Regions from separate parts of the Streptomyces sp. NPDC088252 genome, predicted to be linked through region 1. Evidence: riboswitches for the same ligand, from Rfam matches in the RefSeq annotation. Region 1 holds a riboswitch; the other holds the start of a gene.
What was found. A riboswitch is a leader RNA that binds a small molecule or an ion and turns the genes downstream of it on or off. The one in region 1 is predicted to bind cyclic di-AMP.
Positions count from the first base shown of each region.

Region 2: linked by a shared signal. The riboswitch ahead of ACIOHC_RS17510 (transglycosylase SLT domain-containing protein) and the one ahead of ACIOHC_RS10070 (transglycosylase family protein) in region 1 are both predicted to bind cyclic di-AMP.

Region 1 is NZ_JBIURS010000004.1:92,473-100,808, reverse strand. It holds gene ACIOHC_RS10085 (nucleoside triphosphate pyrophosphohydrolase) at 1-892, shown strand, start outside; gene ACIOHC_RS10080 (cytochrome P450) at 935-2,323, shown strand; gene ACIOHC_RS10075 (transglycosylase family protein) at 2,429-3,367, shown strand; cyclic di-AMP (ydaO/yuaA leader) riboswitch at 3,668-3,838, shown strand; gene ACIOHC_RS10070 (transglycosylase family protein) at 3,842-4,603, shown strand; gene eno (phosphopyruvate hydratase) at 5,027-6,313, shown strand; gene ACIOHC_RS10060 (septum formation initiator family protein) at 6,506-6,976, shown strand; gene ACIOHC_RS10055 (DUF501 domain-containing protein) at 7,037-7,570, shown strand; gene ACIOHC_RS10050 (exopolyphosphatase) at 7,694-8,336, shown strand, end outside.
Region 2 is NZ_JBIURS010000007.1:329,453-337,788, forward strand. It holds gene ACIOHC_RS17490 (heavy metal translocating P-type ATPase) at 1-110, shown strand, start outside; gene ACIOHC_RS17495 (hypothetical protein) at 257-676, shown strand; gene ACIOHC_RS17500 (DUF305 domain-containing protein) at 777-1,442, shown strand; gene ACIOHC_RS17505 (ATP-binding cassette domain-containing protein) at 1,522-3,183, opposite strand; cyclic di-AMP (ydaO/yuaA leader) riboswitch at 3,858-4,045, shown strand; gene ACIOHC_RS17510 (transglycosylase SLT domain-containing protein) at 4,050-4,781, shown strand; gene ACIOHC_RS17515 (DUF2461 family protein) at 4,917-5,567, opposite strand; gene ACIOHC_RS17520 (hypothetical protein) at 5,677-5,994, opposite strand; gene ACIOHC_RS17525 (APC family permease) at 6,333-7,730, shown strand; gene ACIOHC_RS17530 (alkaline phosphatase family protein) at 7,887-8,336, opposite strand, start outside.

The DNA of each region.
Region 1 (8,336 bases):
GTCCTGGCCCGCCTGGCAGACGCTGCACGCCGCCGACCGGGTGCTCTGCGCCGAGCCGGACAATCCGCAGCTGCCGTATCTGCGCGAGGCGGGCGTCACCGTCGAGCACTCGGGGCCCACCGCGCAGGAGCTCGTCGACGCCTGCGCGGGCGGCCGGAGCGTCGTCGTCCTGACGAGCGGCGAAGGCAGCCCGTCGCTGACCGACGGGCTCGCGAGGCTCGCGGGATCGGGTCGGGTGCGGATGCCGGACCTGGAGCTGCTGCCCGGTTCGTACGATCTGCCGGGGGCCAGGTTCCTCGATCTGGTCCAGATCATGGACCGGATCCGGATCGAGTGCCCCTGGACCTCGCAGAAGACCCACAAGGGCCTCGCCAAGTACGCCATCGAGGAGGCGTATGAACTCGTCGAGGCGATCGAGGACGGCGACCGCGACGAGCTGCGCGAGGAGCTCGGGGACGTGCTGCTCCAGGTCGTCCTCCACGCCCGGATCGCCGAGGACGGGGAGGAACCGTTCTCCGTCGACGACGTGGCCGCGACCCTCGTCGAGAAGCTGATCCACCGCCACCCGCACGTCTTCGGCGACGAGACCGCCGAGACCCCCCAGGACGTGCACGCGCACTGGCTGCGGACCAAGGCCACCGAGAAGCGGCGCGACTCGGTCACCGACGGAGTGCCGCTCGGCCAGCCCGGCCTGGCGCTGGCCGCGAAACTGGCCGGCCGGGTCCGTACCGCGGGGCTCGACGTGGCACTCCCCACGGGCGACGGCATCGGGTACGAGCTCCTCGCGCTCGCCGTGCGCGCCGAACAGGACGGCATCGACCCCGAGGCCGCGCTGAGGGCCGCGGGCCGCGCCTACCGGGACGCCATCCGAGCGGCGGAGGGCAACGGATAACGTCGGGGGGTGAACCACAGCCCCGCCGACCGCCCCGCCGATCTGCCCGCCGACGGCCCCGCCGGTGATTTCGGTGACCGCCCCGCCGACGGCCCGGCGGACCACCCCGGCTCCCGCCCTGTCGACGGCCCCGCCGGTGACCCCGGCGATCACCCCGCCGTCTGCCCCGTCGGTGCGCCCGAACTCTTCACCTGGGAGTTCGCCACCGATCCGTATCCGGCCTACGCCTGGCTGCGCGAGCACAGCCCGGTGCACCGCACCGCGCTGCCCAGCGGCGTCGAGGCGTGGCTCGTGACCCGGTACGCGGACGCCCGGCAGGCGCTCGCCGACGGCCGGCTCTCCAAGAACCCGGCGCACCACGCCGAGCCGGCGCACGCCAAGGGGAAGACGGGCATCCCGGGCGAGCGCAAGGCGGAGCTGATGACGCATCTGCTGAACATCGACCCGCCCGACCACACCCGGCTGCGCCGTCTCGTCTCCAAGGCGTTCACCCCGCGACGGGTCGCCGAGTTCGCGCCCCGCGTGCAGGAACTGACGGACCGCCTCATCGACCGTTTCATCGCGGAGGGGGAGGCGGACCTCATCCACGACTTCGCGTTCCCGCTCCCCATCTACGCGATCTGCGATCTGCTCGGCGTGCCGCGCGAGGACCAGGACGACTTCCGGGACTGGGCGGGCATGATGATCCGCCACGGCGGCGGTCCGCGCGGCGGGGTGGCCAGGTCGGTGAAGAAGATGCGCGGCTATCTCGCCGAGCTGATCCACCGCAAGCGGGAGAACCCGGGGGGCGATCTGATCTCGGGGCTGATCCGGGCCAGCGACCACGGCGAGCACCTCACCGAGAACGAGGCCGCGGCCATGGCCTTCATCCTCCTCTTCGCCGGCTTCGAGACGACGGTCAATCTCATCGGCAACGGGGTGTACGCCCTGCTGCGCAACCCCGTGCAGCGTGAGCGGCTGCATCTCTCCCTCGATGCGGGGGAGAGCGAACTGCTGGAGACCGGCATCGAGGAACTGCTGCGCTACGACGGCCCGGTGGAGCTGGCGACCTGGCGGTTCGCCACCGAGCCTCTGACACTCGGCGGGCAGGACATCGCGGCCGGTGACCCCGTGCTCGTCGTGCTCGCCGCCGCCGACCGCGACCCGGAACGCTTCGAGAACCCCGACACGCTCGACCTCGCACGGCGTGACAATCAGCACCTCGGATACGGGCACGGCATCCACTACTGCCTGGGAGCACCACTCGCCCGGCTGGAGGGACAGACCGCGCTCTCCACGCTCCTGAGGCGCCTTCCGGACCTGCGGCTTGCGGTGGAACCTGCCGATTTGCGGTGGCGTGGCGGGCTCATCATGCGCGGACTGCGCACGTTGCCGGTGGAGTTCGAGCCGGGGGTCCCCACGACGCAAGGTGACACACTGTCAACTCTGTGACTTTCACGTGATCTGCGCTGCATCGACTTGTGACACGCGTTCGAGTCCCGCTAGGTTCACCGTTCGACTCACCAGTCACTCGTCAGTCACACGGAAGGCAACCCCATGGGCTCCGCGAACGGCAGACACCGTCGCCCTCGTCAGGCACCCGCCATCGTCGTCGCCGCGGGCGTGACCGGCTCGGCCATCGCCATCCCGCTGCTCGGCGCGGCCGGTGCGCACGCGGCCGACGCCACGACCTGGGACCGGGTGGCCGAGTGCGAGAGCGGCGGCATGTGGAGCGCCGACCTCGGCAATGGCTTCTACGGCGGCCTGCAGTTCTCGCCGGAGACCTGGAAGGCGTACGGCGGCGAGTCGTACGCCCCGCGTGCCGACCTCGCCAGCCGCGCGCAGCAGATAGCCGTGGCCCAGAAGGTCCTGGCCGACAAGGGTCCGGGGGCGTGGCCCAGCTGTGCGGTCATCTCCGGTCTCGCGGCGGACGGGGCGCTGCCGGGTGTCGACCCGGGGATCGCGCCCTCCGGCGAGCCGACGAGCGGTGCGGAGCCGGCTGACGGCGAGTCGGCCACCCCGTCCGATGCCGCCACGCCGTCGGACAGGGCTGGCGCCTCGGGTGCCCACGGCAAGTCGGCGGGCAGGAAGGGCCACTCCGCGAAGCCTTCGGCCACCGAGTCGGCCGCCCCGTCCTCGGGCCCGTCCGACGATGCGTCCGATTCACCCCGTACGTCCGACTCGTCCAATGGTGTGAGCGGCAAGCACCGCGGCGCCCCGGCGCCCGAAGGGAGCCCGGACGCGAACGGCGGCGTCGACCGCGAGTCGGGTCGCCATGCCTCCCGCGGTGGCGGCGACGCCCGCGACGCGGGCGCGGCGGCTGCCGACGGCGCGTACACCGTCCGTTCCGGCGACAACCTCTGGGCGATTGCTGACGCACAGAAGGTTCCCGGCGGCTGGCCCGCACTCTATGAGGCCAACAGGGGGACGGTCGGCTCCGACCCGGACCTCATCCTCCCTGGCCAGAGCCTCCGTCTCGACGTGAAGGCCGACTGAGGGCAGTCTGAAAATCGGCTAATAGAGCCTCAAAAATCGGGGTAGTTAGGGGACCTATGTCCACTTATGCGTAAGTGAGACATGGGTCTCTTTGCGTCAACTGGCGTGTCGCGCCCGGGGAGCCCTTCCGCATCGCCTCCGACCTGCGAAAACGACGGTTCCTCAGATGCAAGTAAGGGCTGATTGTCCGATGTGTCCATCGTTGAATGTGGGGGTTGCCTGTGTTTACGGTCGGAACCGCTCGCACCGCGGGCCCCGTCGACCGTCACGCCGAATCCTGCCGTCGGTCGAAGGGAACAGACGCGTAAAGCGCCGTAGGCAGGAGCGGGGGACCCAGGTAGGCGCCGGCCCGATCGCCGAAAGGTGGATCAGGGGCGGCTTGGGGTGAAGTCGCGTGCTAGGACGTGCGACCGGGCAACTCACTTGGCCCGAACCCGACAGCTCACCTCGTAGGCGTCGGTGAGGAGAAGTTCCATGCTGTTTTCCAGCAAGGGCAAGCACCGCCGCCCGTCCAAGGCCGTCCGTGTCGCCACGCTCGCCGGTGTCGCCGGTACCGCCGTCGCCGTCCCGCTGATGGGTGCGACCGGTGCCTCCGCAGCCTCCGTCGCGACCTGGGACGCCGTCGCGCAGTGCGAGTCCGGTGGCAACTGGTCCATCAACACCGGCAACGGCTACTACGGCGGGCTGCAGTTCTCGCAGTCCAGCTGGGCCGCCGCCGGCGGTACGCAGTACGCCCCCCGTGCCGACCTGGCCACCAAGGCTCAGCAGATCGCCACCGCCGAGAAGCTCCTCGCCATGCAGGGCCCGGGTGCCTGGGGCTGCGCCGGCGCCGGCAACCTGCGCAACGACGGTGTGGACCCGGGCGTCGACACCGGCTCCTCCTCGAAGACCAACTCCGGCGCCACGCAGCAGCAGAGCGCCCCGGCCGCGCCCGAGCGGCAGTCGCAGCCGGCCCAGCCGAAGAAGGCCGAGCGCACCGAGGCCCCCGCCACCAACCGCTCGGACCGCTCCACCGCCCCGCAGGCCGAGTCGAAGAAGACCGTCACCACCCCGACCGGCGAGAAGGTCGAGAAGGGCGACGGCGAGTACAAGGTCGTCTCCGGCGACTCCCTGAGCCGGATCGCCGCCGACCACAAGGTCAAGGGCGGCTGGCAGCACCTGTTCGAGCTGAACAAGGACATCGTCAAGGACGCCGACCTGATCTACCCGGGTCAGCAGCTGCACCTGACGAAGTAGTCCGGGGCCTCTCCTCCCTGAGCACCCCGGCCCGGCGCGCATTCCCCCGTACGCGCCGGGCCGGGGTTTCCGTGTGGCCCCCTGCTTCTGCGGGGCGCGTCACCTCTGTATGTGCGGCGGCTCCGTCCCGGCGGGGCGCGTCGTCCCCGTATCGCATCCCTGAGGGCGGGCCCGTATCGCGTCCGTACGGGCGGGGCCGGCCTGGGTCCCGGGGGCGGCCCCGGCGGTGCGTGATCGTTCAACTTCTATAGTTACTGGCCAGTAAAATTCTGGCTGTTTGCCCCGCAATACTCGCTCTTGGGTCCTTTTTCGTCCCAGGGGACGGGCGGTCGTCCGACTGAGCGGGCCGGGCCGGTTAGGCTCTTGTCGCAAGGCCAAAGTGACCCTGCACAACCAGTGTCATATCCCAGAAGGAGATGCCTCGTGCCGTCCATCGACGTCGTCGTAGCCCGGGAAATCCTCGACTCCCGGGGGAACCCCACGGTCGAGGTCGAGGTTGGCCTCGACGACGGCAGCACGGGCCGTGCTGCCGTGCCGTCCGGCGCCTCCACCGGTGCGTTCGAGGCCATTGAGCTTCGCGACGGTGACCCCAACCGCTACCAGGGCAAGGGCGTGGAGAAGGCCGTCCTCGCCGTGATCGAGCAGATCGGCCCGGAGCTCGTGGGGTACGACGCGACCGAGCAGCGGTTGATCGACCAGGCGATGTTCGACCTGGACGCCACGGAGAACAAGGGCTCGCTCGGCGCGAACGCCATCCTCGGTGTCTCCCTGGCCGTCGCCCACGCCGCCTCCGAGGCCTCGGACCTGCCGCTGTTCCGCTACCTCGGCGGCCCGAACGCACACCTGCTGCCCGTTCCGATGATGAACATCCTCAACGGTGGGTCGCACGCCGACTCCAACGTGGACATCCAGGAGTTCATGATCGCCCCGATCGGCGCGGAGTCCTTCTCCGAGGCCCTGCGCTGGGGCGCCGAGGTCTACCACACGCTGAAGAAGGTCCTGAAGACCAAGGGTCTTTCGACCGGTCTCGGTGACGAGGGCGGCTTCGCGCCGAACCTGGAGTCGAACCGCGCCGCCCTGGACCTGATCGTCGAGGCCATCAAGGAAGCCGGCTACGTCCCGGGCAAGGACATCGCGCTCGCGCTCGACGTCGCCGCCTCGGAGTTCTACAAGGACGGCAAGTACGAGTTCGAGGGCAAGTCCCGCTCCGCCGCCGAGATGACCGAGTACTACGAGGAGCTCGTCTCCGCGTACCCGCTGGTCTCCATCGAGGACCCGCTGTACGAGGACGACTGGGCCGGTTGGAAGGTCATCACCGACAAGCTCGGCGCCAAGGTGCAGATCGTCGGCGACGACCTGTTCGTCACCAACCCGGAGCGTCTGGCCCGCGGCATCGAGGAGGGCTCCGCCAACGCCCTGCTCGTCAAGGTCAACCAGATCGGTTCGCTGACCGAGACGCTGGACGCCGTCGAGCTGGCCCAGCGCAACGGCTTCAAGTGCATGATGTCCCACCGCTCCGGCGAGACCGAGGACGTCACCATCGCCGACCTCGCCGTCGCGGTGAACTGCGGTCAGATCAAGACCGGCGCCCCGGCCCGCTCGGACCGCGTCGCCAAGTACAACCAGCTGCTGCGCATCGAGGAGATCCTCGACGACGCCGCGGTGTACGCGGGCCGCTCGGCGTTCCCGCGGTTCCGCTCCGAGAGCTGACCGGGGCAGCACTCCGCGAACTGATCGGCACAGCGCTCCGCGAACCGGTGAGCGCGACGCTCCGCGAATCGTCAGGCGCGGCAAGGGCTGACCGCAGGCCCTCACGGGCCGAAGGCACCGGCCTCCGTCCGTCCCCGCACTCGGTCCCGTACCGTGTGCGGGGACGGACGTGCGTAATGGGGAGGCGGAGACATGGCCGCGAAGGACCGGGACCGGTTCTCCACCGCGACCCGACTGCGGCTGCTCGGTGAGCAGACCGCCGCCCGCGTCTACCGGTCGCAGAACCGCCGTCAGGCCCGTCGCTCCCGGCTCACCGGCCGGGCGGCCTTCCTCGCCCTCGTCGTCTGCTCCCTGGTGGTCGCGCTCGCCTACCCGATGCGGCAGTACGTGTCGCAGCGCGACGAGATCGCCGACCAGGAGCGCCGGGCGCAGGAGGCCCGAGCCCGCACCGAGGAGCTGCGCGACGAGAAGGCGCGCCTCCAGGACGACGCGTACATCAGGCAGCTGGCCCGCAAGCACCTGCACTACCTTCTCCCCGGAGAGACCGGTTATACGGTGATCGACCCCGACGCGGTCAAGGAGCGCAACGGCGAGACGGACGATTCCGGCCGGCCGTGGCACTCCAACCTCTGGGACGGCGTGGACAGCGCCGACCGCGACTGACTCCCTTCATCCCCTCTGCAGAACCGCAGTTCGAGCAGCCCGATCAGAACCTAGGCAGGCATGGAAACCCCCCCTCCGCAGACCGAGTCCACCGCGCCCACCGAGGCGGACATCGCCGCGTTCCAGCAGCAGCTGGGCCGCCCGCCGCGCGGGCTGCGCGCGATCGCGCACCGCTGCCCCTGCGGCAATCCGGACGTGGTCGAGACGCAGCCCCGGCTGGAGGACGGTACGCCGTTCCCGACGACGTACTACCTGACGTGCCCGCGTGCCGCGTCCGCGATCGGCACGCTGGAGGCGAACGGCGTCATGAAGGAGATGACCGAGCGCCTCGCCACGGACCCGGAGCTGGCCGCCGCGTACCGGGCCGCGCACGAGGACTACATCGCCCGGCGTGACGCCATCGAGGTCCTTGAGGGCTTCCCGAGCGCCGGCGGCATGCCGGACCGGGTGAAGTGCCTGCACGTGCTGGTCGGGCACTCGCTGGCCGCCGGGCCCGGAGTGAACCCGCTGGGCGACGAGGCGATCGCGATGCTGCCCGAGTGGTGGCGCAAGGGGCCGTGCGTTTCGCCGTGCGGCGTGCCGGACGAGGACTGACCGTTCCCCCTCCGGGGGCTCTGCCCCCGGACCCGCCCCTCGATCGTCGGAGGGGCTTGAATGGGGGCTCTGCCCCTGACCCCGCTCCTCGATCGTCGTAGGGGCTTGATCCGGGAGTACTTCATGACCCGCGTGGCCGCCATCGACTGCGGTACCAACTCCATCCGACTGCTCGTCGCCGACGCCGACCCGGCCACCGGCGAGCTCGTCGAGCTCGACCGGCGGATGGAGATCGTCCGCCTCGGCCAGGGCGTCGACCGCACCGGCAGGCTCGCGCCCGAGGCCCTGGAACGCACGTTCGCCGCCTGCCGCCGGTACGCGGCGGTGATCGAGGAGCACGGGGCGCAGCAGATCCGTTTCGTCGCCACCTCCGCCTCCCGCGACGCGGAGAACAGGGAGGACTTCGTCCGTGGTGTGCTGGACATCCTGGGCGTCGAGCCCGAGGTGATCAGCGGCGACCAGGAGGCGGAGTTCTCCTTCACCGGCGCCACCAAGGAGCTCGCGGGCCGCGATCACCTCGCGAAGCCGTATCTCGTCGTGGACATCGGCGGCGGCTCCACCGAGTTCGTCCTGGGCGACGATCACGTGCGGGCCGCGCGCTCAGTGGACATCGGCTGCGTCCGCATGACCGAGCGGCACCTCGTGCACGACGGTGTCGTGAGCGATCCGCCGGCCCCCGACCGGATCGCCGCGATCCGCGCCGACGTCGATGCGGCCCTCGATCTCGCGGAGGAGAGCGTTCCGCTGACCGGGGCCGCCACTCTCG
Region 2 (8,336 bases), on a different contig from region 1:
CCCTGCCACTCGGCGTCGCCGGTCACGAGGGCTCCACCGTCATCGTCGGCCTCAACGGACTGCGCCTGCTGCGCGACGCCGCATGGAGGCGCGCCCGAAGCGTCGAGTGAGCCGTCCCGCGCCCGCGCGTGGCCGAGGGCCCGCCGTAAGCCGACAAGGCCGCGAGAGGACGGGGTACGACAGGACGGGGAAACCCTCTGGGGGTATCGTCGGGCTCGTACCGCAGAACCCGTACGACCGAGCATGCGAGGCAGCCGTGGACCGCAGACGTGCGCGCACACCGGGGGCGTCCCGGCTGCTCGTGCTGTGTGCCGTCCTGTGCGGTCTGTTCCTCATGCACGGGTCCCCGGCGAGCGCCGCCGAGGGCTGTCACGGCGACCCGGCGGCGGGCTCGGACATGCGCATGTCGATGACGACGAGTGCAGCCCACACGGCCGTGCCGGACGAGCACGGCCCGGCGCACGCTGCAGCCGTCACGCCGGGGACGAGCGGTGAGTCGTGCGTATTCACCCATGCGCGCGACCGGCTGCTGCCGCTGCTCATGGCGCTGGGCCTGGTGGTCCTGGCCCTGTCGATGCCCGCGAGACGGCGTACGGAGGTGCGCGGACCGGCACGGCGGGGGCCGCCGTTCGCCGGCAGGGATCTACTGCTCCAGGTGTGCGTCGCGCGGACGTGACAGGCGTTCGCCGTTCCCGGCCGTCCGGCCGGACGGCGGGATTGGCCTGTCCCTTTCGCGCGCCATCGACGTGGCGCAATCCACCTGGAAAGAACGTGTGATGTCCGTTTCTTCGCCCATCGCCACCCGTCGCCGCACGCTCGTGGGCGTCGGCACCGTCGCCGCGCTCGCTCTGGCGCTGGCGGCCTGTGGCTCCTCCGAAAGCTCCAAGTCCGACAGCTCGTCCATGCCCGGCATGGACCACGGCTCCGCCGCGTCGGCCGCTCCCGGCGGTACGTTCAACGCTGCGGACGTGGAGTTCGCGCAGCAGATGATCCCGCATCACCAGCAGGCCGTCGAGATGGCGAAGCTGGCCGACGGCCGCGCCGCCGACCCGGAGATCAAGACACTGGCAGCAGCGATCGAGAAGGCCCAGGACCCCGAGATCAGCACCATGAAGGGCTGGCTGAGGTCCTGGGGCAAGCCGCTGCCCGCGGCCTCTGCCTCAATGGGTGACATGCCCGGCATGGACCATGGCTCGAACGGCTCCGGAATGCCCGGGATGATGTCCGACCAGGACATGAGCGGCCTTGAGGCAGCCAAGGGCAAGGACTTCGACAAGAAGTTCGCCCGGCTCATGATCGGCCATCACGAGGGCGCGGTCACCATGGCCGAGACCGAGCGCAAGAAGGGCGCCAACGCCGACGCGAAGAAGCTCGCCGATGCCGTCATCACCGCCCAGACGGCCGAGATCGAGAAGATGAACAAGATCATCGCCAGGCTCTGACCCCTGCCGGGGGTGCGGGCCTCGGCCTCACGCGGCCCGCACCCCCTTCCGTGCGTGTTCCTCGGAGCCACCTGACCGCTCAGCCCGCTTCCGGCGCCGCGAGCAGGTCTCCCACCTCCTCCGCGGTGGTGTCCTGGAGCTCCTCCCCGAGGACCAGCCAGCGGGTGATGCCGACCGATTCGAGGAACGGCAGGTCGTGGCTCGCGATCAGCAACGCACCCTCGTAGGACGCAAGTGCGCCGGTCAACTGCCGCACGCTGGCGATGTCGAGGTTGTTGGTCGGCTCGTCCAGCATCAGCAGCTGCGGGGCCGGTGCGGCGAGCATCGCCGCGGCGAGCGCGGCACGGAAACGCTCTCCGCCGGAGAGTGTGCCCGCCGGCTGTTCCGCGCGCTTGCCCTGGAACAGGAAGCGTGCCAGCTGGGAGCGGATGTGGTTGTCGGTGACTCCGGGAGCCATCCGGGCCACGTTCGCCGCGACGCTGAGCTCGTCGTCCAGCACATCCAGCCGCTGCGGAAGGAATCGCAGTGGTACGTGTGTCCTGGCCTCGCCGGACAGCGGAGCGAGCTCGCCGGTGAGGGTGCGCATCAGTGTCGTCTTGCCGGCACCATTGCGCCCGACGAGTGCGATCCGCTCGGGCCCGTGCACATGGAGGTCGCCCTGCTGCAGCCTGCCGAACCGGGGGCGCAGTTCGTGCAGGCTCAGCACGGTGCGGCCGGCGGGAACAGCGGTGCGGGGGAGGCTCACACGGATCTCGGCATCGTCACGGATCGCGTCCGCGGCTTCCTCATGGCGGTCGCGCGCCTCGCTGAGCCGATCCTCCTGGAGGCCGCGAAGCCTTCCCGCGGACTCCTGCGCGGACCGCTTCCGGCGGCCGGCGAGGATCTTCGGGAGCCCCCCGTCGGCCTCCGTCTTCCTGCCCTGACGCCGGCGTCGGGCCAGCTTCACCTCGGTCTCCTCCAGCTCGCGCTTCTGGCGGCGTACATCCGCCTCCGCGGCGCGCAACATCCTTCCGGCGGCCTCCTGCTCGATGCTCAGGGCTTCCTGGTAGGCCGACCAGCCACCGCCGTACCAGTTCACGGAACCGGAACGGAGTTCGGCGATGCGGTCGACGCGCTCCAGCAGTTCGAGGTCGTGGCTGACCACGACCAGCACGCCGGAGCGCCAGTTGTCGACGGCCTCGTAGAGCCTGCGCCGAGCGAGCACATCGAGGTTGTTGGTGGGCTCGTCCAGCAGAAGGACATCGGGACGTTCCAGCAGAAGCGCGGCCAGGCGCAGGAGAACGGTCTCGCCCCCGGACAGCTGGGCCACGGTGCGGTCCAGTCCGATGCTGCCGAGTCCCAGGGAGCCCAGGGTCGCCACGGCCCGTTCCTCGACGTCCCAGTCGTCGCCGATCGTCTCGAAGTGCCTCTCGTCCACGTCCCCGGCTTCGATGGCGCGCAGCGCGTCGCGCCGCTCGGCGATGCCGAGGGCCGCGTCCACACGCAGCGTCGTGTCGAGGGTGATGTTCTGCGGCAGGTAGGCGAGGCTGCCGCCGACCGCCACCGAGCCCTGGGAGGGACGCAGCCGGCCGGCCAGCAGTCGCAGCAGGGTGGACTTGCCCGCGCCATTGGTACCGACGAGTCCGGTACGGCCCCGGCCGATGCTGAGCGAGAGGCCGTCGAGGACGGTCGTGCCGTCCGGCCACTGGAACGACAGAGCGGAGCAGGTGAGCGAAGCGCTGGGGGCAGTGGGTGTCGCCATGATGATCCTCGCAGTCGCAAGCGTGGTGAAGGGGGCTTCGTATGCGAGCACCACGCAGCGACCGTGCCGAGAAGGAGGGTGCGGCGGTCCGGAAGGTCGAAGGACGGCTGAGGCACCGAGGTCGCATCCACGCGGGGTCACGGGCAGGGGAAGGCACTGCTACTGCGTGACGGGCGTACGGCATGAGCCGTACGGCGCGATGTTCGCGAACCTCAGATGCGCAACGTCCACCTCTATCGGAGACAACAGGGCCGTTTGGAACGATAACGAGCCGCAGGACGAAAGGCAAAGCCCCGAGGCGACGGAGCCGTTTCGGACGTGGTCGGTCCGCCGAGCGGTGTGCAGGAGCGAAGCCCCTTCGAGTCAACAGACGAATGTCGCTATATGACCGATTTGCCCAAAATTAATAACTTCGTCAATAAAGGGGCTTTCTCTACCTGTCGCGCCATTTAGATACAAAAAGAAATGTCCCTTTTGTGACTTCGTGGTGCGAGTCACGTTCAAGGGTTCGAAGGTCTCGGTGACCGGTGCGCTGCCCTTCTGTGCAAGGAAATTCAGCCGCGCGGTGTGAGGTGGATTACTGCGAATTCCATTGATCGATCTTGTAAATGAAATGTGATCCAGAAATGGGGACTTGTTCCTTTCGGTGTTTCTCGCCTACGGTCACCGTCAATCCGGACGGAACGCCAAATCCTGCCGCCGTCCGAGAATCCGACCCATCTCGTGTACGGCAGGAGCGGGGGACCCAGGTAAGCCGCCGGTCCGGTATCCGGAACGGCTCGGGGTGAAGTCGCATTCGCGTGCGGCCGGACATCTCCAGTCCGAACCCGACAGCTCACCTCGCAGGCGACGGAGAGGAATTCAGCATGTCCATAACGGGTAAGCACGATCGTCGCAAGTCCACTTCGCTGACCCGCGGTTTCATCGCCGCGGCCACCGGCGGAGTCGCCCTCGTACTTCCGCTGGTGGGTGCCGGCTTCGCCTCCGCCGCGCCGGCGCAGGCCGCCACCGCCAAGGAAATCTCCGTACAGAAGGCTGCGCCCGCAACGTATTCCGTGATCGCCGGCGACACCCTTTCCAAGATCGCGAAGGCGCATTCCCTCAGCGGTGGCTGGCAGAAGCTGTACGCGGACAATCGAGAGGTCGTCGGCGACAATCCCGGACTGATTGTCCCGGGCATGACGCTGACAATCGGGGCAGCCACCCCCGCCGCGACCACCGTGAAGACCGCCGCTGCATCGGCCGCGACCACCCCGGCGGCAAAGCCCGCGACGTACGCGAACAATCTGGACGGCTGGATCAGGGAGGCGCTGGCCGTCATGGCCCAGCACGGCATCCCCGGCGGCTACGACAGCATCCACCGCAACATCATGCGTGAGTCCTCCGGCAACCCGCTGGCCATCAACAACTGGGACTCGAACGCCGCCAAGGGAACGCCCTCCAAGGGCCTTCTGCAGATCATCGACCCGACGTTCCGTGCCTACCACGTGCCCGGCACGTCCATGGACAGCTACGACCCGGTCGCCAACATCACCGCAGCGTGCAACTACGCCGCCGACAAGTACGGTTCGATCGACAACGTCTTCGGGGCGTACTGACGCACAGCGGCACCGAAAGGCGGTTCAGGACCGACGGGTGGCGAGAGGCCGGGACTTCTCCCGGCAACGGATCACCCACCGGTCAGGGACCGCCTTTCGGCGGTTCGTCGGCCGGAGCCGCACGCGGCGGCGACGTCAGGTGACAGGGCGACAGGGGCCCGGAACGGTCACGTGGCGGGCGAGCCAGGACAGCAGGGGTGCCAATTCCTCCGCCGCCACGAGCACGGAGTCGACCAGCGCAGCCGTGTGCTGCGCGCAGTCCCCGCCGAGGGGGCGGGCGGCGGATACCGAGCGGTGCCGAAGGAGAGCGGCCCGCGGATGACCGGCGTCGTGACCACGCGGTACGCGCTGCATGACGTCACCGGTGATCTCGTACCCTCGCGCCTCCAGGGCCTCGACGGCGCGCACCAGCTCCGGTCCGCTCTCCCGCGCGGCAACTGCCGTACGGAACAACGGGATCTGCCCCGGATCCGGATAGTCCCAGCCACCTTTGATCCGGAGCCCGTCGAGATCGAAGCGCAGGCCGATCCGGACATTGCGCGCGATCCGGATCTCCGCCGCTTGATGCTGCCACCACCACGGATCCTTGCGGAAACCCCAGACGGAGAAGTCCTCGTACGCCCGGTCCGCGTCCGCCACCTCGTTCAGCAACGCGATCATGGGCTGCCGGACGAGGCGTTCCCGGTCCTTCCGGAGTTTCTCGCGCGCTTCCCGCGAAGGCGCACCCTCCAACTGCAGCAGCAGCTCGAATGCCTGCTCTGTCCAGCCGCTGAACGCTCTGCTCATGCGGAGGATCCTAGAACGTGCCTTTGGACTGGCGTCGCACGGCAGACCACAGTTTCGAAGACACGTCCCAAGGGCCGTCCCGCGGCGTCGGTACGTCGGCCGGTGACCGTCACTCCTGGGCGCTCTGCGTGGGCCGTTCCGAACGCCGGGGCGGCGGTCTGGGAACCGTGGCCGCCTCCCCCTCCCGAACGGACCGCACCACTGCGTCGTGCAAACGCCGGCTGTCATCCTCCGAGCAGCACGGCACCGGACTGCCCGACATGGTGAACCAGTCGATCGCCCCTGTGTACTGCACAGTCACCTGGGCCGTGTCATCGGCCCAGGTCGTGTGAACAGTCAGATCCCCGGACAGGATGCCGACCTCTTCCGTGAGCACGCCACCGTGCCCGGAGAACACACCGCGAGTCGTCCATGACGCCCAAGCCATGTATCCAGGCTGGCACCAAGGCGGTGGATGCGCGACCCGCGGCAGCCCGGCTTCGCGGCGCCCCACCCTTCCGGAATGCGGAACGGGCAAAACTTTCCCCGGGATCCGGCTGCGGTTCCCGTACCCGCCGATCCCCAACAGATTGACGCACTCTTAACGCCAAACAGTCGGATCCTGCTTCCGAAACAACGAATTCCGAAGGTGAACAGCTCTTGACCTGCGGAACTCGTCAGGATTGCATGTCGCGCTGGGAGCGATGAAACCACTCACCACGTCCTCGTCTGGAGGCGATACCGCTCCCGTGCTCAGACACCGCACCTGTTGATCGGAATCGCACGATGACCGAAACGCTCAGCGCTCCCCAGGCGCTCGCGCCGGCGACCGGCCCCACCCCCCAGAAGCTCAAGCGTTCCATCGGCGTCGTGGGCGGGACACTGCTCACGCTGTCCTGCGTGACGCCCGCCTCGACCCTCTTCGTGGTCGTTCCGGACCTGTTCTCCAGCCTCGGCACATACACCGCCCTCACCATCGCCATCGGCTCACTGCTCTGTATCGCGGTCGCCTTCTGCTACTCGGAGCTCGGCACCCTCATTCCGAGCGCGGGCGGCGAGTACGCCATGGTGTCGACCATGGCGGGACGGCTGGCCGGGTGGCTCGTCTTCGTGCTCTCCCTGTTGGTCGTGATGATCGTGCCCCCGGTCATCGCCATGGGAACGGCCGACTACCTCGCCCCCGTCGTGCACATTCCGGCCCCCGCCGCTGGTGCGGGCGTCATGGTGCTCGCCACCCTCGCCGGTCTCCTCGACCTGCGCGCCAACGCGTGGATCACCGGGATCTTCCTCGTCCTGGAGGTGATCGCGGCGGGCGTCGTCGCCGTTCTCGGGTTCGCGCACTCCGAGCGTGGGGCCTCCGCGCTGGTGCACGGGTCGGTCGCCTCGTCGAGCGGAACGACTTCCACGGTCACCGCGATGATGGTGGTCTCCGGGCTCGCGATCGCGCTCTTCATCACCCAGGGCTTCTCCACGGCCGTCTACCTCTCGGAGGAACTGGAGAACCCGCGGCGCAACGTCGCCCGTACCGTGCTCGCCACGCTCGCCATCTCCACGGCGGTCATCCTCGTCCCGGTCGTCGCCATCACGCTCGGCGCCCCGGACCTCGCGGCCCTGACCTCCGGGGACTTGAACACCATGGTCGCCGCCTGGTCCAACTCGGCCGTCGGCACGTTCGTCAGCCTCTGCGTCGCTCTCGCGATCATCAACGCGGGCATCGTCATGGTCATCCAGAACTCACGGGTCCTGTTCGCCTCCGCCCGCGACAAGGCCTGGCCCGAGCCGGTCAACGCCGCGCTGTCCCGCCTCGGCCGGTTCGGCTCCCCGTGGGTGGCGACCCTGGTCGTCGGCGTTCCCGGAGCGGCGCTCTGCTTCGTCAACCTCGACACCCTGTACGGCGTCACCGGTGTCTCCGTCACCGGCATGTATCTGCTGGTCGCGGTCGCCGCCCTGCTCTGCCGCCGCGGCGCGCACCGTGAGGCGCCGGCCTGGCGCATGCCGCTGTGGCCCGCGATCCCCGTGCTGCTCATCGCCGTGCTCGCGTACATCCTGGCCCAGCAGGAGACCGAGTACCTGCTGTGGACCGGCGGGATCACGGCGGTCGCCACGCTCTACTGGGTGCTGTACCTGCGCCCCCGCGGGGAGACCCGATGGCTGGTCAGCATTCCGGAGGACGTGCAGTCCTGACCACACCGGACGACGGGGGCGGGGATCGTGTTCCCGCTCCGGCCGCCGAGACGTGACCCCGGGCAGCCCGGGGTGACGGCGGACGTCATCAGCCGGCGTGCCCGGTGCCGGGCACGCCGGTTTCGGCGCCGCGGGGGTCCGCGGCACACACCGCTGTCAGTTCCAGATACCGGTGATGTCGGATGCCGAGGCCGCGTGGCCGGCGTGTGTCGTCAGCCCGGCCAGGTCCTCCAGGGTGCGCAGGACGTCGTAGTGGTTGTAGGTGGCACCGCTGGAGCTGCCGGGGATGACGTGTTCTCCGTAGAGGACGGTGGGGATACGGTTCCCCGACAGCTCGTCGTCCTCGTCGAACGTGACGACCAGAAGGCTGTTGTGCGTCTTGGCCCAGGCGGCATAGGCACCCAGCTCGTTCCTGAGCCAGGCGTCGCCGGTGGCCACCGAGCAGTCGTGCATGTCGTTGCACAGGTTCGGCACGACGAACGACACCTTCGGCAGGTTCGTGAAGTCGGCCGGGAACTGAGTCATGGTCTTCGCGGTGCTGGTCGGCACATTGGCGAACCCGAACCAGGGGTTGTGCTGCTGGGCGTAGTCGCCGCTGCTGCAGAC